Regions from separate parts of the Pseudarthrobacter sp. MDT3-1 genome, predicted to be linked through region 1. Evidence: riboswitches for the same ligand, from Rfam matches in the RefSeq annotation. Region 1 holds a riboswitch; each other region holds the start of a gene.
What was found. A riboswitch is a leader RNA that binds a small molecule or an ion and turns the genes downstream of it on or off. The one in region 1 is predicted to bind cyclic di-AMP.
Positions count from the first base shown of each region.

Region 2: another riboswitch for cyclic di-AMP. It lies ahead of ACX80X_RS11570 (C40 family peptidase); the one in region 1 lies ahead of ACX80X_RS06385 (LysM peptidoglycan-binding domain-containing protein).
Region 3: another riboswitch for cyclic di-AMP. It lies ahead of ACX80X_RS19825 (NlpC/P60 family protein); the one in region 1 lies ahead of ACX80X_RS06385 (LysM peptidoglycan-binding domain-containing protein).

Region 1 is NZ_JBTNDX010000006.1:63,005-69,845, reverse strand. It holds gene ACX80X_RS06390 (protein adenylyltransferase SelO) at 1-773, shown strand, start outside; gene ACX80X_RS06385 (LysM peptidoglycan-binding domain-containing protein) at 843-1,691, opposite strand; cyclic di-AMP (ydaO/yuaA leader) riboswitch at 1,695-1,865, opposite strand; gene ACX80X_RS06380 (aggregation-promoting factor C-terminal-like domain-containing protein) at 2,080-3,372, shown strand; gene ACX80X_RS06375 (cupin domain-containing protein) at 3,396-3,776, opposite strand; gene ACX80X_RS06370 (TraR/DksA family transcriptional regulator) at 3,916-4,275, shown strand; gene ACX80X_RS06365 (DNA alkylation repair protein) at 4,272-4,832, shown strand; gene ACX80X_RS06360 (DUF1918 domain-containing protein) at 4,886-5,086, shown strand; gene ACX80X_RS06355 (NUDIX domain-containing protein) at 5,141-5,665, shown strand; gene ACX80X_RS06350 (biliverdin-producing heme oxygenase) at 5,728-5,982, shown strand; gene ACX80X_RS06345 (DedA family protein) at 5,987-6,499, shown strand; gene ACX80X_RS06340 (thioesterase family protein) at 6,531-6,841, shown strand, end outside.
Region 2 is NZ_JBTNDX010000012.1:104,676-111,516, reverse strand. It holds gene ACX80X_RS11585 (NTP transferase domain-containing protein) at 1-204, opposite strand, end outside; gene ACX80X_RS11580 (HNH endonuclease) at 267-767, opposite strand; gene ACX80X_RS11575 (C40 family peptidase) at 1,004-1,756, opposite strand; gene ACX80X_RS11570 (C40 family peptidase) at 1,944-2,618, opposite strand; cyclic di-AMP (ydaO/yuaA leader) riboswitch at 2,689-2,851, opposite strand; gene ACX80X_RS11565 (M23 family metallopeptidase) at 2,999-3,823, opposite strand; cyclic di-AMP (ydaO/yuaA leader) riboswitch at 3,827-4,045, opposite strand; gene ACX80X_RS11560 (metal-dependent transcriptional regulator) at 4,199-4,894, opposite strand; gene serC (phosphoserine transaminase) at 5,172-6,302, shown strand; gene ACX80X_RS11550 (MFS transporter) at 6,386-6,841, opposite strand, start outside.
Region 3 is NZ_JBTNDX010000041.1:4-6,844, forward strand. It holds partial or broken gene ACX80X_RS19810 (DUF305 domain-containing protein) at 101-457, opposite strand; gene ACX80X_RS19815 (hypothetical protein) at 617-1,087, opposite strand; gene ACX80X_RS19820 (heavy-metal-associated domain-containing protein) at 1,519-1,815, opposite strand; cyclic di-AMP (ydaO/yuaA leader) riboswitch at 2,009-2,204, shown strand; gene ACX80X_RS19825 (NlpC/P60 family protein) at 2,208-2,969, shown strand; gene ACX80X_RS19830 (hypothetical protein) at 3,304-3,969, shown strand; gene ACX80X_RS19835 (transposase) at 4,610-5,548, opposite strand; gene ACX80X_RS19840 (hypothetical protein) at 6,363-6,737, shown strand; gene ACX80X_RS19845 (cold-shock protein) at 6,757-6,841, opposite strand, start outside.

The DNA.
Region 1 (6,841 bases):
TAGCAGCGCAGGCGTCCCTGGTGGCGCACTGGATGCTGGTGGGCTTCGTCCATGGCGTGATGAACACCGACAACATGGCCATCTCCGGCGAGACCATCGACTACGGTCCCTGCGCGTTTATGGACGCCTTCAACCCCGGCGCGGTCTACAGCTCCATCGACGCGGACGGACGCTACGCCTACGCCAACCAGCCGGTCATCGCCGAATGGAACCTCACCCGGCTCGCTGAAGCACTCCTGCCCCTGCTCCATGAAGACCAGGACCAGGCCGTGGCGCTCGCCGTTGAATCCCTCGGCGCCTTCCGCACGCTGTACAGCGCTGCCTGGTCAGCCGGCATGAAGTCCAAGCTTGGACTGCACTCGGACACGAACGACGACGTCGCGTCGGCCCTGGTGGACGGTCTGCTGGCGCTGCTCCAGGAAGGACAGGTGGATTACACGTCCTTCTTCCGGAGCCTCGGCTCGGCGGCCCGCGGGACCCCGGAAACTGCGCGGTCCATGTTTGCGGACCCGGGCGCCTTCGACGCCTGGGCCGCACGGTGGCTGGCCCTGGCGCCGGACGCGGACCTGATGGACCGGGTCAACCCCGTCTACATCCCCAGGAACCACCTGGTTGAAGAGGCCCTGGATGCTGCTATCGCAGGCGACCTGGACCCATTCAACCGGTTGGTGGACGTCCTGGCCGATCCGTACACGCAGCGCCCCGGGCTGGAACGCTACGCCGGCCCCGCCCCTGAAAACTTCGGGAGCTACCGGACCTTCTGCGGGACCTGAGCGAACACCAGGGATGGACGACGGCGGCGCGCGGCCGGGTGCCGCCCGCCGCCGTCGAGCATGGTCGGATCACGCTACGCGGACGAAGGACGCTCCGGCGAGCCAGCTGAGGGAGTGGACTTCGGTTTTGTAACCGTCCACCCCGCCGCTGACTACCTGGCCGTTGCCGGCGTAGACGCCCACATGGCCGGCCGTGATGACCAGATCCCCTGCGGCCGGGGTGCCCACCACCGTGCCGTACTGGTAGAACTGGCCGGGAGCCAGGTCACCCACGCTCTTACCCACCGAGCGCAGCGCCTTCTCCACCATGGCGGTGCAGTCCTGCTGCACGCCGAGCTGTGAAGTGGCGGAAGCCAGGATGGCCGCGCCGAGCGAGCCGGCCGGAGCCTGGGCTGCCGGTGCGGACGTTGAGGCCAGCTGTATACCGGTGTTGGTGGCGGAGGACGGCGCCGCTGCGGCCTTCGCCGCCGGAGCCGGTGCGGCGCCCGGTGCCGTGTAGCCGGCGCCGGGGATCCGGATCTGGTCGCCGGGGTAGATGATGGTGGTCAGCGAGAGTCCATTGGCGGCAAGGACGTCGTTGAGCGGGACGCCGTTGGTGGCGGAAATCTGGCCCAGCGTGTCACCCGAAACTACGGTGTGAACGTTGGCCGCGGCGGGGGCCGGAGCAACAGCGGCCGGAGCCGCTGCCGCCGCACCGGTTTGGACCTGGGCGTTGGCAGTCCCGGCATCATCCGGGCCGTGGACGCCGGCCTGAGCCGGGACGCCGATGCCGAACAGCAGGCCGGATGCAGCAACAGCCACCAGGGCCGGACGGCCAAACGTCAGGGCGTGTGCTTTGGCCGTTGACGACAGGCCGACAGGGACGGTAGAGCTGGCAGAAACCACACGATGGCGTGCGGAAGCGGAATTCTTGGACACGGTTGATCGCCTCTCCCATGCCTGCGGGGTGAGCTGTCGGGTTCGGGTCGGAGATACCTGGCCGGTAGCGGCGCCGCACTGAACGGAGCGATACCGACTTAACCCCAAGGCTTCGCAAGAAGCCGTGGAAACGTGGTTCCCCCGTCCCTGCCAGCTGGAAAGCGACTGGATCCCGGTCAGCGGCAGGGCTCGGCATACTGGCGGGAATGGTCCGGCTTGAGCCGGGCCACCGTTTGACCATAACTTCTGCTCGGCGGCAATGTCACATTCCGGTAACGGAATGTAGGAGTGAAATTCACTCGTATGTCAGCGCGAATTCTCTACTCCCTGGTAACGATGTTGCAGGTCAACCCCCGTAATCCGTATATGCCCGGTAAGCTCACCAACTATGTCCCGGATTGTTCAAAAAATGCGGCTGCCCGCCCTCGCCGGCATGCTGGCGGTCGCCCTGGTAGGGTCGGCTGCGCTGCTGCCCTCACATGCCGCCGACGACGCCCCGCCCGGCGGCTATCCCTCGTGGCAGGACGTGCAGAACGCCAAGCAAAGCGAGGCCGGCAAAGCGGCAGAGGTCACCAGGATCAACGGGCTGCTGGGCGGGCTTCAGGCCGAAGCGGAGGCGCTGGGCAATGCGGCCGTGACATCCGCCGCGGAGTACGCCCAGGCCGAAGCGGCGCTTCAGGCCGCCACTTCCACTGTGCATGCCCTGACCGCCCAGACGGCACGCGCCGCGGCCGAACTGGGACAGTACAAGAAGGAAATCGGTGCCCTGGCGGCGCAGTCGTATAAGACCGGTGGCACAAACATGGGTTTCTTCGTTGCTCTCGACGCCGTGCAGAACAACAGCATCCAAGGCCTGAATATCGTCCAGATCGTCAGCGACAAGACTGCAGCCCTGGTGAACAAATCCGCAGCCGCCGAACGCATTTCCCGCGCCCTGGCCGATCAGGAGCAGGCAGCCAGGGCAGAGCGCGAGCGTCTGTCCAGCGAAGCCAGAACCAAGCTCGCCGCCGCCCAGTCCGCCCAGCAGGCCATGTCCAGGCAGATCGCGGAGCAGCAGGAGCACGGCCAGGAACTGACCGCGCAGTTGGCATCCCTCAAGGGCACCACCGCTGCGGTGGAGGGTGAGTTCCGGCAGGGCCAGGTGGCCTTGGCCGCGTACGAAACGGCGCAGGCCGCCAAACGGGCCGCGGCGCAGGAACAGGCACGCCAACAGGCGGAGGCGGCAGCCAGGGCGGCGGCCCTCGCCGCTGCGCAGAAACCGGCTCCGGCCCCACCTGTTGTACCGGGAGTGCCAGCCCCCGCTCCTGTCCCGAGCCCGACGCCGGCTCCGCCGCCCGTCGTCGTCGTGCCTTCCGTGCCGGGCGGCGCTGTGAACGACCCCGCCGGCGCAAAAACCTACGCGGCCGGGCAGTTGGGCGCCTACGGCTGGGGCCAGGACCAGTTTCCGTGCCTGGCGTCGCTGTGGACCAAGGAGTCGAACTGGCTGACCACCGCCACCAACCCGTACTCGGGCGCATACGGCATCGCCCAGTCGCTGCCGGCCAGCAAGTATGCCAGCGCCGGCAGCGACTGGCTCACGAGCTACCGGACCCAGGTCAGTTGGGGCCTGTCCTATATCGCTGACCGCTACGGGTCACCGTGCAGCGCGTGGAACCATTCCGTGGCCAACAACTGGTACTGACCTGCCGGGGGAGGGCAGCCGGGTCACGTTCCCGGGGGCTTGGCGAATTCCGCGGCGCTGAAGAATTCAATGCCGACGAAGGCTTCGTCGCCGTCCACCCAGGCGTCATGCCCGGGTGGAATGGTGTAAGAATCGCCGGCGCTGATGCTGATCCGGTTACCACCGGTGGTCTCGACGTTGAGGGCACCGGAAACGCAGTATCCGACGTGGTTGTTCTGGCAGGACTCGGTCTGGACCACCGGCTTGATGCAGTCCGACCAGCGCCAGCCGGGACTGAACGTCAACCGGCCGACCGTGTAGTCGCCCAGGTTGACGACATCCACTTCGGTTTTCTCCGGCCGGCGCTTCTCATCCGGTGTGTTGTGGGACTTGACTGCCAGTTCTGTGACGATGTTTGTAGGCATGACACGCAGACTTTCTCTGTTGGTTTTGTGTCCGGCAGCTTTCTGTCCCTGGCTGCCAGACCACATCTGAGGCGCTTACGCTTGCCAGCATCCTCCCGCCGGCGGCGCTTGTCGAGACCCAAACCACTAGGCTTTTCCCATGCCCGATTTTGAACGGTTCCGGGTCCTGCTGGAAGAAGAGCGCGCCCGGAAACTCGAGCTGCTCCCCGCGCTCCGTGCGGACATCTCCTCGGCGAACGCCGCACGCCAGGATTCCAACGTGGATGACGAACACGACCCCGAGGGTTCCACCATTGCGTTCGAGCTGTCGCAGGCCTCGGCGCTCCTGAAGCAGAGCAGTGCGGGACTTGACCAGGTGGATGCGGCCCTGGCGCGGATTGCGGCGGGCACGTACGGAACGTGCGCCGTGTGCGGGGACCCCATCGCGGAGGGACGGCTCGAAGCCCGCCCGTCGACGCCGTTCTGCATCCTCCACGCGGCCACCGGGAGGGTGCTGTGAACGGGCGTGTGCAGGAGGCTGCCGGCTTCATCGATGCCACCCTGCAGAATGAGGGCGCCTGGTACCGGGCGGAAGGCGTGGAGTCCCGGGTGGGCGGGGCACTTGGGTCCTACGGATCGTCGGTGGGAGCCGTACGCGGCACCGTCCGCGACGCCGGCACGAAATTCAAGGATCTTGGCCACGACGAGGTGACCGCTTTGGCATCCCTCCTCTGGGGCCGGCCCGGTCCCGGCAGGCGGCCGGTCTATGAAAGGCGGCTCGCGGCCGTGGTGCTGCTGCAGTCCCGGGTTGCCCTCCTCCGCCACTCTGACCTGACCCGGCTGGAGGGCTTCATCAGAACCGCGCAGACCGGTGAGCTGGTGGACCCACTGATTGCCGACGTTGTGGTTCCGTTGCTGCAGGGACTGGGCGAAAGCGGCCGCCAGCGCGCCGACGTCGTCATCACCCGCTGGCACCAGGACCCCGACGATTCGCTTCGCCACGCTGCCCGGCTCATCGCGTCTCAGGGACCCGACCTGCAGCGCATTTCCGGGAACCGCGACGCGGAACGCGACTGACCCCTGTTCCCCGGTCCCCGTCAGTCGTACTCTGGGGCTTGGAGGTGATTGCCATGGAGGCAGCGCAGGGCGACAGGATTATCGTCCGGGGGAGGACCGTCGGATCTTCGGACCGGCACGGCGTGATCGTGGAAGTCCGTGGTCAGGAAGGTCATCCGCCCTACCTGGTCAGGTTCGACGACGGACACGAAACCGTTATGTACCCGGGCGGTGATTTCGCCGTCGAACGCGGTCACGCGGGACAGGCCGGCTGACGCGCCGCGGGCGGCCGCGCGTCCGGGCCACCGGGCACCTGTCAGACTGGTGGAATGGATCACTCCTTGGCTGCCACGTCCACTGACGCGAACCTCACGATTCCACCGGCCCGGACCGGTCCGCGGGACCCCGGTGACGCCTGGGTGGAGGGCGGCGGCGGCAAGTTCTGGGGCAGGTTCGGTGCCGCGGGCGTGCTGGCTTATGACCCCGGCAAGGGCGTTCTCCTGCAGCACCGCGCGCTGTGGAGCCATAACGGTGGTACCTGGGGACTGCCCGGCGGAGCATTGCACCAGGGCGAGGACGCAGTCACCGGGGCCCTCCGCGAGGCGCACGAGGAAGCCGCGGTACCGGCCGCGGATGTGAGCGTCCTCTTCACGTCTGTGCTGGACTTGGGCTACTGGTCCTACACCACCGTTGTAGTGCTGGTGACCGCGCCTTTTGAGCCCGTAATCAGCGATCCGGAAAGCCTCGAACTCCAGTGGGTTCGGTTGGACGAGGTGGACGCGAAGGAGCTCCATCCCGGTTTCGCAAAATCGTGGCCGGACCTGCGGACGCGCATGCTGGAAGGGCGAGATTAGGGTTGCCTAAGTGCGGTGCGCCATAATGGTGTTCCGACCCCCTGCTGCGCATGAGGAAGAACATGACCGCCCCGCTCTCCGTGTTGCTCACACAGTCCACCAGTGCGGCCCACGAAGAAGCTGAGTCGTCCCCGTTTATGGGCGACCTGCTCAAGGGCAGGATGGACGCGGCCGCCGTCGCTGCCCTCACTGCCCAGCTGGACAAGGACGGGACCGAGGAGGTGCTCGCGCACGCCGCCCACGCCTTCCGGCTCAACGGCGGCATTTTCGCGGACCTGCAGCTCGCCGTCGGGGCCCGACCGCAGCCTGCGGCCTGACCCCATGGACCAGTTCCGGGATCTGCCCTTCGGCGTGGCGGCAGCCAGCCTGTTCGCGATTGTTATGCTGCGCGTGAATGCGACGTACTGGATCGGCCGGGGAGCCGCAGCAGGCATGGAACACACGCGGTTCGCGTCGTCCTGGAACGGCCGGCGTGCCGTCCACGCGAAGGAGCTGGTCCGCCGGTGGGGACCACTCGCCGTGACGCTTTCGTTCCTGACCATCGGCCTGCAGACCGCCGTCAACCTCGCCGCCGGCGCTGCGAAGATGCCGTTGCGGCGCTACCTTCCCGCCGCCGTCGCCGGTTCCATCCTCTGGGCACTGCTCTACGCCACCATCGGGCTCGCCGCCGTGGAGGCGTGGCTGGCGCTGGCTGCCGGCTCCCCGTGGGGGATTGTTGTGCTGGCCGCCGCAGCGGCCGGACTTATCGCCTGGCTGCTGGTACGGCGGCGGCGCCGGTCGCGGGGGAGCGCTGCCGACCGAGCCGAGGCAGGCACAGCGGATAGGGTGGGCTGAGCCACACAAGAACAAAGCGAAAGGGTCAATGTTGACTGCTGCACTCCCGGAACTGGCCGACGGCGATTTCTACTACCAGGCGCAGGGCGACGGCCAATTCCGCTCCACCATCCACGCCCAAGGGGCCTGGAACGAGCACGAACAGCACATGGCGCCAGCGTCCGGACTGATGGCGGACAGCCTGGAGCGCCACGAGCCGCGCGCCGACATGCGCATGGCCCGGCTGAGCTACGAGATCCTGGGCCTGATCCCGGGCGGCGGGTTCCACATCGAAACCACCACCCTCCGCCCCGGCCGGACCATCGAGCTCCTGCAGGCAGAACTGGTAGCCAACGGGCGGGT
Region 2 (6,841 bases), on a different contig from region 1:
TCCGGCAGGGATTTCGCCGGCCGGCACCTCCCCGGTGTCCGGACCAACCACGACGGCGGCCCGGGCTCCCCTCGCAGCGGCGGCGGAGCGGCACAAGAGGGAGGCGCCGTCGTACGTGAGACTCTGCTTGGGCACGCCACCGAGCCGCGACGAACGGCCGCCGGCGAGGATGACGGCATCGAAGTCGAGGGGGTCAGCGTCCACCCTCCCAGCTTAACCGCGCGGGCTGGAATACTGCGCGGGCTGGACTTGCGGAGCGACTGGATTCAGGCGGCCCGTTCAGGCAGCAGGAACGGATCCCAAGCCGGCGTGGGCTTCTCAAGTTCCTTGATCTGCCAGATGGTGCCATGCGGCGGTTCCGGATCAAACCTGAGCTTCCAGCCCATTTCAGCCGGCGTGTGGTCACCCTTGGTGTTGTTGCAGCGGAGGCACGCGGCCACCAGGTTCTCCCAGGAGTCGGCGCCGCCACGTGATTTGGGCTGCACATGGTCGATGGTGTGGGCACCCTTGCCGCAATACGCGCAGCGGTGGCCGTCCCGCCGCAGGACTCCGCGGCGGCTGACTGCGGTGCTCTGGTTGTATCTGGGGCGGATGTAGCGGTTCAGGAGAATCACGGACGGGCGGCCCAGGATCTCCTGCGGTCCCACCACAGGATCATCGCCCTCGGCAATGACACTGGCCTTGCCCGTGAGCACAAGCACCAGCGCCCGGCGGAAGGTGACTACCGCCAGCGGTTCATATCCAGCATTCAGAACGAGAGTGCGCATGCACGTACCTCTTTGTGGCCGCACCCGTCAGGGGCACGAGGGCCGGCTGCCCCCGGCATATCCGGGCTATGGATCGACACCACAAGAGTAAACAAAGAATCCCGGGATCAGCTAATCGCAGAAGCGGCCGCCGTCACGTGTCGGATTCGTGCATCTCTCCGGATCAGGGCAGCAGCCCGCAGACAGCGAAGGACCCCCGCCGTGAAGCGAGGGTCCTTCGAATGCTGACTCTGGTGCTAGGACACGCGGATGTAAACGGGGCCGGAGCCGACATTGGCGCTGAACACAACGGTCTGGTTGCCGTTGTAGCCCCCGTGCACGGCCTGGCCGTTGCCAGCGTAGACGGCAATGTGGGCAACGCCCGCGCCGCCGTCGGCGTAGTACAACAGATCGCCGGGCTGGGCCTCGGCGGCGCTGACGGTCTGACCGAGGGACAGGTAGCCTGCAGGCCAGTCGCGGAAGTTGATCCCCACGGCAGCCAGCGAGTTGGTGACCAGCATGGTGCAGTCCTGGCTGACGCCGAGCTGTGCATAGGCTGCGGACAGGATGGCCTGGCCCTTGCCGCTGGCGGAGACCGGCGCCTTCGGAGCGGCCGGAGTTGCCGACGCTACCGTGAGGGTGGCCGCGGCCTTGGCCGGAGCCGGAGCCGGAGCTTCAACAACAGGGGCGGGAGCCTCAATGGGAGCCGGCGTGGTGGTCACTGCGGGCTTCTCGTAGGAGATGGCAATGGTGGAAGCAGCCGAAATGATGGCCGGGGCGGAAACCTCAGCCTCAAGGTTCGAAGCGGACGCAGCTTCACGCTGGACGCCGGTGTCAGCCGCGTTCGCAGCGATACCACTGGTCAGGACAAGGCCGGAAGCAGCAGCGATAACCGCAGCCTGACGGCCCATGCCGCCGGCGTTGTCGCCGACAGCCTTGGCAATGACAGCCAGCGAGTTGGTCTTGGCGACCTCGGCGCGGTGCCGTGCAACAGTTGCACGTGTAGTCATTAATTTTCTCTCTTTCGTTTTCCTCAGGACCGCGTAGGCAGCCTAAGGGCTTTGGACGCGCCGGCATCTTGGGGGTACGCCGGCACGCCCCGAACGGGGATTTAGCGAAGAGTTTCTCGCGAAGAAACGGTTCCGGCAGCCAAGCTGCAGCAACTACTGGGCTGCAGCAACTACTGGACTGCAGGAACTACGGGGCCATTGTGAAGAACGCGGAGGAGCCTGTTGATGCCACGGAGTGGAGCAGCGTGCCCTGTGACGGGTTCAGTGCGCTGATCATCATGCCGTTGCCGACGTAAATGCCAACGTGGGCGCCGCCATTCTGCATGACCAGGTCACCGGTGGCCGGTGTGGCGGTGGGCCGCATGGCCGTCCAGGCATTGGTGCGGGGAATGCTGATGCCAGCCTGGGCGTAGACCCATTGCGTGAAGCCTGAGCAGTCCCAGCCATTGGGAGTGGTGCCGCCCCAGAGGTAGGGGTTGCCGATACCGGTGTAGGCAAGTGCTGCCAGACCCGAAGCGGCAGCGGAGGAGACAGTGTCAGCGAGCTTGGAGGCCGCGGCCTCGGTTGCGGCAGCACCCTGAGCCCCGGCTTCGGAGGCCGTGGACTGCGCACGGACCGTCTCAACCTTCGGCGCCGGCGTCGTCTTGATGACGGGGCGTTCGAAGGAAACGGTAGCCGTGGGCGCGGCAGTTACGGCAAGTGCCGTCTGCGCAGAACCGGACTCGGTGGAGGCGGAAACGCCGGCGGTGGTGTCCGCGGCGTTGGCCGGAAGCCCCATGCTCAGGATCAGACCTGATGCAGCTGCGATAACAGCAGCCTGGCGACCTACGGTCCCGGCATTGGCACTGACGGCCTTGGACACGGAGCCCAAGGGGTTAGTGCGAACCGGTTGTGCGCGGTGACGCGCAGAAGTATGGCGTGAAGACACGAAGGTAGCCTCTCCCAATGCCTGCGAGGTGAGCTGTCGGATTCGGATGGGAGTCACCCGGCCGCGCTGCTTCACAGTGGAAGCTTTGCGACTTAACCCCAAGGCCTTCAGAATCGAAGACCAAAATTGGTTCCCCCGCCCCTGCCAGACGATGTCATGCGAACGGACCTTGAGCGGTGGCAGAGCTAGGCAATCCACTCAAGAACGTCAACTTCGGAAAAGTTGACGCGCTTTAGACGTTACAGGAGTTCCGAGCCAATGTCACATTCAGGTCACGGCACGTCACTGCGATTCGAGAGTTGGCCATCATTTGGTCAGAGCCAGCCCGTGGGGTCAACGACTTCGCCATTGACCTGGACCTCGAAGTGGAGGTGGCAGCCCGTGGACGCGCCCGTGGTGCCGCTCAGGGCAACCAAATCGCCGCGGCTGACCGTCTGGCCTACCTTGACGCTGGCGGAGGAGAGGTGGTTGTAGGTGGTTTCAAGGCCATTGCCGTGATCCACCACAACGCGGTTCCCGCCGCCGTACTGGTGCCAGCCGGCGAAGGTCACGGTGCCGCTGGCGGCAGCCAGGACAGAGGTTCCGCACTGTGCCACGAAGTCCTGGCCACGGTGGAAATCGCCGGAGCCGCCGGTAATGGGGCTGACCCGGAATCCGAACGGAGAGACTGTAACCAGCTGGGCTAGCGGCGAGCCGAGGCTTCCGGCAGAGGCCGCACGGGTAATGGATCCCGCGGACTGTGCGCTCAGCAGCTGCTTCAGTTTGCCGTCGGGATCACCCTGGGTAACCACGGACGAGCGGCTGAAATCAATTTGGGCGGCGGCTTCGGCGGTAACTTCGGGCTGCGGAGCAGCGGAAACGGCCGATGCGGCCTGGCCGGGTGCCGGAGTGGCCATCACGGGGCCGGTCACAGGAACCGTCACGGTAAGTGCTAGGCCTGTTGCTGCCAAGGCGATGCCGGCCTTCTGGCCGAGGCCACTGGCGGCGGCGAAATCCGTCATCTGCCGGAAGGGTCCCCGGCGGCGGCGGGCGTCCCGCTGTGGGTCGCGGGGCCTCTCCGCGGTGAAATCCTCGGCCACTCTGGGCGCCGAGGCGGGACCCACCGCGCGACGGCGGCCCCTGGAGTATTGCGTGGTCAAGAATGTTCCTCTCTGGATAGCCTGCGAAGTTAGCTGTCGGATTCGGGTCAGAGAGTTCAAAGACCCGGTCCGCCGTGACAAGCACTTGGCGCAGAGATATCCCGTGAGGATCCTTCGCTGGAAGAGGCTTGCTGCTGACGGACTTCACCCCAAGGCAGTCTTACGACTGCCGGTTGTGGTTCCCCCGCCTCTGCCAGTTGGTGACTGATGCACCTGATCCGCTGGCAGAGCTCGGCTCCGGATCAGGTAACGCTTTTGTATCGACGCTGAGTTACAACTATAGGTGATTAACTTGGACAGTAACAATTCCGTTATCTTTGCGGAACCTGGGTCACTGCGCTATGGCGCGGCCCCACACGGCGGACCGCCGTCCCGTCAGCGGACGGAAACGAAGACGTGGGATGCCACTTCCGGGGGCAGCTCGAGCGCCCCTTCGATTCCCGGAACCCGCACGGAAATGTACTCCCCCACGCGCTCCAAGGACACCGAGGCACCGGGCCTGATCCCGCCTTCGTCCAGCTGGACCAGCAGCTCAGGTTCCACCTGGATGGGTTCAGCCAGCCGGCTGACCGTCACGTTCGACGCCGGCCCGTAGCCCTGCATCGCATCAAGGAGATTAATCACACCGGCGTCGGGCAGCGCAGGCGCGGGTCCGCCCAGGGCAGCCAGTCCGGGGATGGGGTTGCCGTATGGAGACTCGGTGGGGTGGTTAAGTAACTCGTAGATGCGCTGCTCAACGCGTTCACTCATCACGTGTTCCCAGCGGCACGCTTCATCGTGGACATAGGCCCAGTCCAGGCCAATCACATCCGCCAGGAGCCGTTCCGCGAGCCTGTGCTTGCGCATCACTTCCGTAGCGCGTTTCCGCCCGGCTTCCGTGAGCTCCAGGTGACGGTCTCCGGAGACCACGACCAGTCCGTCCCGTTCCATTCGGCCGATGGTTTGGGACACCGTGGGTCCGGAATGCCGCAGCCGTTCGGCGATGCGTGCGCGAAGAGCAACGATGTTCTCTTCTTCAAGCTCCAAAATGGTCCGAAGATACATCTCCGTAGTATCGATCAGATCCGTCATCCAGCTCAGCTCCTCGAGCGCAGTACCTTGCGTTGTCCCACCGTATCGCGTCCCGCTCAGCGGCGAGGTCCGCTAAAAAGCTTAGCCTATTTTGAATTTGTCTGGATAATGCCCGGGCGGGGACAAACGGTCTCATTGGCCGGACTATGACGGCCCCGGTTCCCCGCCCAATCGAGGGTTCAGGCAGAATAAAGGAGGTCCTTATGCAGTCACCGCCGACTACCGGCCACCCCACCGCCCGGACGTGAGCCACGTCCATGCCGAAATTGGAGCCCCCGTGAGCGAAACCAGCATCACTATTCCCGCCGACCTCCTGCCAAAGGATGGACGGTTCGGCGCAGGACCCTCCAAGGTCAGGCCGGAGCAGCTCGAAGCGCTCTCAGCGGCGTCCAAGACCATCCTGGGCACCTCCCACCGCCAGGCTCCGGTCAAGAACCTCGTGGGCTCCGTCCGTGAAGGCCTCAGCCAGTTCTTCCGCGCCCCCGAAGGCTACGAAGTGGTCCTCGGCGTCGGCGGCTCCACCGCTTTCTGGGACGTCGCCAGCTTCGGCCTGGTGGAAAAGAAGGCCCAGCACCTGTCCTTCGGCGAGTTCGGCTCCAAATTCGCCTCAGCCACCAACAAGGCCCCGTTCCTGGACGCCTCCTCCATCATCAAGTCCGAGCCCGGCACGCGCCCGGTATCGGCCGCCGAGGCTGGCGTGGATGTCTATGCCTGGCCGCAGAACGAAACCTCCACGGGTGTCGCGGCTCCGGTCAAGCGCGTCGCGGGCGCCGACGCCGGTTCCCTGGTCCTGGTGGACGCCACCTCCGCAGCCGGGGGCCTGGACGTGGACGTCTCCGAGGCCGATGTCTACTACTTCGCCCCGCAGAAAAACTTCGCGTCCGACGGCGGCCTGTGGCTGGGGCTCTTCTCCCCCGCCGCGCTGGAACGCGCCGCCCGGGTCAAGGCCAGTGGTCGCTGGATCCCCGATTTCCTGGACCTCCAGACCGCCATTGACAACTCCAAGCTGAACCAGACGTACAACACGCCGTCGCTCTCCACCCTGGTGACCCTCGACGCGCAGGTGCAGTGGCTGAACGCCAACGGCGGCCTGGACTTCGCGTCCGCCCGCACCGCTGACTCCGCCGGCCGGATCTACTCCTGGGCCGAGGCCTCCGAGTACGCCACGCCGTTCGTGGCCAAGGCGGAGGACCGTTCCAACGTCATCGCCACCATCGACTTCGACGACTCGATCGACGCCGCCGCGATCGCCAAGGTGCTCCGCGCCAACGGGGTCGTGGACACCGAGCCGTACCGCAAGCTGGGCCGCAACCAGCTCCGGATCGCCACGTTTGTTGCCATCGAGCCGGCTGACGTCTCCGCGCTGCTGGCAAGCATCGACTATGTGGTGGGCGAGCTGCGCAAGTAGCGCACCCGCGCGAACGGACACTTGGGGCCCAGGAACCAGGGCCCCAAGTGTCCGTTCGCGCTGTCTTGTGGTGCCGCCGGTTGTCAGCGTCCGACGGCGTCGTCCGGGTTTTCGTCCCGGGCGGCGCCGTTTGCGTTGTCCCCCGGTTGTTGGACGCCCAGGTGGGAGACGACGCCGAAGTACCGGAGGCCGCAGGCCCGCCGGTTGAAGGTGAGCCGGAGCCGCTGGGCGCGGATGATCCAGATCATTCCGATCACGGCGGCGATGATCCCGGAGGCGGCCGCGACGGAAAGCGACCACCGGGGGCCGGCGACGTTGGCCACCCATCCCACCAACGGGGCGCCGATGGGTGTGCCGCCCATAAAGATGGCCATATACAGGGCCATGACCCTGCCCCGCATCACGGGATCGGTGGTGGTCTGGACGTAGCCGTTGGCACTGGTCATCATGGTGATTGCGAACAGGCCCACCGGCACCAGCGCCACGCCGAACCAGAAGTAGTCCGGGGCAAGCGCGGCCAGTCCCGAGGTCACCCCAAA
Region 3 (6,841 bases), on a different contig from region 1:
CAGCGCAACGGCATCAGCCTTGAACTCATCGGAATAGGTTGGTCGAGCAGACATGGGCACAATCCTTTCAAACTGTGTCTCACATCAGTAGTACACCTCAGGTGGGCTGTCCCCAGCTCTGAAGCCAGCCGGTCATTTTTTCTATTTCCGGTCCCTGGGCTGCCTTGATCCTGGTGGCCAGGTCGGTCACCTCGGCGGGGACGCCTTCCTTGGCCAGGATGATGTCGCTCATCTCCACGGCCTCGGCGTGGTGCGGGATCATCTTCTGGGCGAACATGGCGTCCGCGTCGTTGAAGTCCGCCGAGGCTGCGGCCGACGTTGCCGGAGCCGAGGTCGATGGCATGGCGGAGCTGCCGTGGCTCATGCCGGGCATGCTGCTCGAGTCCGAACTTCCGGTGCCGGCTGAGCATCCGGCGAGGCCGATTGCTGCGGCGATCGCGGCAGCGGAAATAGTCAGGGTCTATTTCATGAAAATCAGGGTCCTCAAAGGTATCAGCGGCGTTTAGCGCCTGGGGATTGCAAGCAGAGACAGCTGCGCCCTTTGGGAAGGTGGGCTGTCTTGTGCGTGTCGACGTTGCTGGACGCTGCGCCGGGGCGCGGCGCTGTCAGTGCTGGTTTACGTCCGGCTGATACAGAAGTCACCGGGAGAGGGGCTGTCCGGTGAGTAGGAATAATTGATGCTGGCTGCAGCCGCCACCCCGAAGTCCGGTAAGGCATAGGGTGCTGTTCCGGGGGCAGGGGCGGTCAGTGAGGTGTTTCCCGGGGCCAGGACGCACGTATTGCCCCCGGCAGTCATCCCGGGGCAGGAACCTGCAGGGGCGCAGGAAGACGACGAGCCAGTTGCCGCTGGGGTAGCGGCGGTCCCATCCGAGGATGCCCCCGTGGTGTGGGAGTGCCCGGCCGGGATGCCCGCAGCGTCCACCGCGGATCCGGCGGTCGCTGCCGGCATGGTGTGCGCGGCGCTCATATGGTGTGCGCCGGTCATAATGTGCATGCCGAAGATCCCGGCGATGATGGCTAGGGCGGCCGTCAGGAAGCCTGCACGAAAGAGGAAAGCGGAGAAAGGTCCACGCGATGGTGCGCTCACAACGTTTCTTCCCTTCCATGCAGGTTGTTCAGGATCTTCAGCCTACCGGCAGGGGTATTCCTGCCGGTCACAGCCTCTTATTCAACGCACCTGGGAAGGATTGAGTTTCATCCTCCGCAAGCCCAAAGGCAGGACAGGGCACTGTCGCCAGCGGGACGGCGAGGATGTTGTAACCGGTGGCCCAAATGAGGATCTGCTACGGCTTGGTATGGCTGGCCCCGGATAGGTCCACCATTTCACAGCACAGTCCAGGCATCATTGCCGGCCTGGACAACACCGGCCGATGCCGTGCACCCGTTCCAGCGCCGAGCGCGATGCCGGCCTCAGCGCCGGGGACGCGTTCGCCCCGTCAAAAGACACCCCACTCGCCTAACCGGTCTTCTGCCAGGGGCCTTGATGCCAATTGCTGGAAAGCGTGTAGCCGGCGGAGGTCACGGCCGCACACACAGCAAAGCTCTCGGCCGTACCGTGACTATCACCCGGGAACGACCGCCGGACACGAGGTCCACAAAGGCGGACTCGGCACCCTCAACGGCCGATACAGCCTTTTGAACGGTCTGGACGCAATGCCCGCACGTCAGCCCTTCGACAGCAAACTCGACTGTGCTGCCACTGGATACCGCTGCCGGAGCAGCAGCTGCACCCGGCAGCGGAAGAAACAAGGGGAAGCCTGGCTCTATCTTTTTGAGGAAGAATCGAGGGTGTGCGGGGGGTGAACGGCCGTGCAAACGGGTACGGCAACACCAGCCCGGACTTCCATGTCACTGACAACCCAAGAAGACGCATCCTGTACCCGGGCCGGGTATACAGAGCAAGTGCGCATCCCGTGCCACGGCGGACGCGCCGTTACCGGAATGTGACAAACATTGCTGGTGTGAAGTACGGTCTAAGTCGTGCCGGTTTCTCCTTGAGGCGGCACTCCCGAACAGATTGCCTAACTCTGCCGCTGCCCGGGATCCGTTCACTTTTCGTCCGGCAGAGACGGGGAACCCATTATTGGCCTGCTTCTGGCAGGTCTTGGGGTGAAGCCGTGCCTGGTGCACTTTTGCGCCTGACGCGGCCGGGTGCCTCCCACCCGAATCCGACAGCTAACCTCGCAGGCAGTGGGAGAGGCCCTTTCATGCCCATGCGCAAAACTCACGGCCGCCGCCGCGCGGTCCCCCAGACCAGCACTCTTGCCGCACTGACCAAGTCCTTTACCGCGAATGCCGGCGGCGCAGGCCGCCAGGCCGCCGTCTTCGCAGCGGCTTCCGGTCTCGTGCTGACCAGTGGTATTGCTGCCGCCCAGGCGGCCGACGCCCCCGGCCAGCGCGAAGCTGAACCGGCCGCTAACCTCGAGGTCGCGAGCCAGATACAGGCCCCGCTGACCGCCGATGCCACCATCCAGATTTCCTTCGAGCGCCCGGTCGTGGAAACCACGCCCGCTCCCGTAGTGGAAGCCCCGAAGCCTGTCGTGGTAGCCGCGAAGGCCGCGGCACCCGCGGCCGCCGTAACGACCCCTGCACCCGCCTCGGCCAAAGTCACCGTCACCCCGCCTGCGCCCGCGCCGGCTCCCGCAGCCGGTGACATTAACTCCATCATGGTGTCCTCCGCCTACGCTCAGATCGGCATGATCCAGGACTGCACGCGGCTGGTCGAAAACGCCCTAAATGCCGCTGGCATCCCCGTCGGGGACCTGGGCCCGATGCAGTTCATGAACTACGGCACCGTGGTCACCGACCCCCAGCCCGGTGATATGGTCATGCAGCCTGGCCACGTAGGAATTTACGTCGGCAACGGCCAGGTCCTCAGCTCAGGCCTGAACGGGAAGAATGAAACCGCCGTGCACCCTCTGACCTGGATGACGTCCAAGGGTGCCGTCACCTTCGTCCGCGCAGGCTAACAAACCACTGAAGGCCGGTGATTCAATGCCTTGGGGGCACTGAATCACCGGCCCTTAGGATGCCCCTCCAACCATGCGCCTGACTCCTTCCGCAGGTCACCCGAAGGCGACATATAGCGGTGCTAAAACACCGCCATTTACTCCGCAAACCACAATTCTGAGGCGTATCCCATCTCTTTAGAGTGTCCGGCCAAGCCCCGCTTCCAAGGAAATGAGACATGACGCTCAATTCTGCCCCGCTGAGCAGCACGCGCAGCGCCACGCCGCACCAACTCCGGTATCGGCGCTACGGCTGCCTGCTCTCACACACCCGAAAACGAAAGACTCACCAGACATGACCGTTCAGAACGACCTCAGCCGCGAAGACGTTGCCTCCTATGAGGCAGAGCTCGCGAAACGGACTCCCTCGCTCTACTCGCGCTACATCGGCGCGATGCTCTACTTCATGGGCGCGGCCCTTATCGCTGGCGCCGTCGTGCACTATCCGGTCAACCCGGGCCTATACACGATCATCTGCGTCGTCGGTGCGTTCGTGTTCCTCCTCGGCACCATCGTCAACGAGTTCGTGCTCGTCGATGAGCGCCCGCTGCTAAGCCGGGCCATCTCGCTCGTCGCGTTCTCGCTCCTGCTCTCCTTCGGCGTCGGCCTGGTCGGCGGCGGCATCCAGCACTTCGAACAGTTCCCCGAGCGCAGCGCCTGGATGACTCCAATCGGCCTGCTGATGTCGTACGTCGCGTTCATCGCCAAGGACGCCAAGGGCGGCCTGCGCCACCTGGTCAGCCCGTTTGCCGCAGGTGTCGTGTTGGTCGCCGCGCTGACATGGTTCGGCATGTCCGCCCTCGCAAGCACCCTCGACTCCGAGAGCCACAGCCACGACTCCACGCCGGCACCGTCGCAGGCACCCGCGGAGGCTCCGACCAGCGAAGACCGCACCCTCGACAAGCCGACGGACGCCCCCGCAGCCCCCGCACCCGACACCCACACGTCGCACAGCCACTAACCCGAAGCCGGGCATGCTCAACCGCACATTCGTGCGCTCCTATTCCGTGTAAGGGTCTTTCCCGGCAATGTGGGTGTGTGTGATCGACTATCTGTAGGCCGTTTCAGCCAGGAAATCCTGCCGAGTTGGTGGCTGGTTTCCTGCCAAATGAGCGCTAAGAATCAGGCCAGGCAATTCCCCTCCAAATTACGGATTTGGGGTTTGCAGAGATTGAGATCACTCGGTGGCCCGGGGCGGTTCCCAGTGTGTTGGGAACATGGGCCCGCCACCCCAGATAGGTTCCTTACGGCGCTGCTATTGACAGAGCGATTGCGCCGGAAGGGCTGGAAAGCAGATGACGGTACCCATGTCCGTTCAAGAAAATATCAGAAGACTCGATTCCCAGGGAGTCCCGGGACGTGAAATCGCCCGCACGCTGGGCATCAGCCGTGATTCGGTGGCCAAGTACGCCGAGCAGCAGGACTTCTCCCCGGCACCGCCGGCACCGTTGGCAAGGCCCGGAGGTTCGGTGCTGACCGGGTTCGAGCGCATCATTGAGCGGTGGCTGGGCGAGGACCAGCGGCGGCCGCGCAAGCAGCGGCATACGGCCAAGCGGATCTTTGACCGGCTCGTGGATGAGCATGGTTTCACCGGCACGTATTCACCGGTGCAACGGTTCGTGAAGAAGTGGACGGCCCGGAACCGGCAGGCTGGGGAGGGTTTCACCGAGCTGGTGTGGCCGGCGGGCACGGTGCAGGTCGACTTCGGGCAGGCCGAGGCGATCATTGCCGGGATCCGGCAGGTCCTGCACATCCTGGTGGTGAGCTTCCCGTTCTCGAATATGCGCTTCGTCCAGGCATACCGCGGCGAGACCGCCGAGTGTGTCTGCCACGGGCTGCGGAAGGTGTTCGAGCACATTGGGGCCGCACCGAGGCACCTGGTGCCCGATTATGTTCCGCGGAACATAATCCGGGACGAGCCGCGGGACCGTGCCGCCGAAGAACGCGAACATCTCCGCATGCGCGCGCAGCCACGAATCCTGCCGCATATCCAGGCACGCCTCCACGAACGCATACCTGCTGAACGGCAGACACGCGACGAACAAATACACCTTCGAGACCTCTCCCGTTGCCGGATCGACCAGCTGCATCGTCGGCCCAGACCAGTCGACCTCGATGCTGCGGTCGGCCTTGTGGCCGACCCGGGACGAGGCGCCAGTGACCATCGCGTGATCGCCATAAAGCCTGCAGAACCGGTCATAACTCATCGCCGCTTGCCCCGCCCGACCGGATGCGTCGACATACTCCTGGTGCAGCAGCTTCAACGTCACCCCAACCCTGGCCAGCTCCCGGTGCACCTGGCCCCAGTCCGGCTGCATAAACACGCTCTCGCGCACCCCGCGGCCGGGAAATAGCGCCAGATAAACCTCACCATCAGACAAATCAGCAACGTCATCCCAGCCGAGCCCTGCCAGATCAGCAGCCTCGATCACCGCCTGAACGCTGTGCCGAGACATGCCCTGAGCAGACGAGATAGCCCTGCCCGATAGGCCTTGATTGCGAAACTGCAAAACCAGTTTCGCCTTGATCTTCCGTACCATTGCCGGTAATCCTTCCGCCACGTGGCCCTCACGTGGTGGAAGGAGCCTTACAGATGGCGCTCACCCACACCGACACTGGCGCTCACCCACGCCAATCGGGATTCCGACCACGGCGCTCACCCGCACCACCTCTGGACCCCCTGAAGGCCAATATTCAGTGATGAACGTGGTTCCTCGATTCGTGCCCGAAAGTCGTGATCCTGCCGAATCCGGATTGGTGACTCGGGTCGTGTCGCTTCTGCGGTCGGTATCGTCCGCCGCTGATAAGGCCAGCGAGTCGGAGTTGCCGCCGAAAGGCAAAAAATGGGGTGTGCACAATGTGCACACTTTGGGCCTCGGACTGAGGCGTACATCGGTCGGATCGGGCCGGATTCCGCATGTTTCCGGGGGAGTCCAGTGGTTTCGGGGGCTGGATTCCGGTTCGAGTCCCGCCTCGGGCACAGTGTTTCCTCAGGTCAGGGGCTTTTGAGTGTTATTTCGTGTGCACATTGTGCACACTCTGGACTCTGATCTGATGTTCCGGGTGTGTGGGGTCCCGGAAACGGCCTATTCGGTTGTGTGGGGAAGCGGCTGCCTACGGCGGGCCGGGTACCGCCCTGCGGGGTCTCTGCTGGGAGTTCATCCTCGTTCGTCCTTCCGTCGGGTTTTCGCGTTCACTTCTTCATGGTGGCTAGAGCCGCGTACAACATGACTTGCTGGTTATTCTTTGGATGGACCTGGGTTTGCGGCCGGTCCGGAATTTTCCGCTCTGATACCTGTTCATGCAGGACAGCGGGGGGAACGGCATGACATAGCCACTGATTCGGAGCTGATCATGAGCTTGCTGAGCCTGGCCAGTCGGCAGGCGGGGCCGGCCTCGAGGGCGAGTTGTAGGAACTGGTGGGCCCTGCTGCCATGGCCTTCCCACCATTTAGCTCGCCGCCGCAGCCATCATTTTCCCGTCATCGCCGCATCCGGCTTCTGGGTAACCGGCGTCTCTGTCCTCGCTGTATTGGCGGTGGGAGCTGGCCACGTTGCCCTCAATCAGATCCGGACGATCTCTGCCTCCGCCGGCGTCAACGCGGCGAGGGCCTCGATCCAGAAGGCCGAAGCGAAGGCGCTGCGGGCCAAGAATCGGGAAGAAGAACAGAAGGCCGTCGCCTCGCAGGTGCCCGAACACAACGAGAGACCGGCCCGCCGCATAGGCTGACCGGTCTCTTCCAGGAGCTCTAGAGCGGCTGGATGTTTTCCGCCTGGGGCCCCTTGGGACCCTGGGTGATGTCGAACTGGACCTTCTGGTTCTCGTCCAGGGAC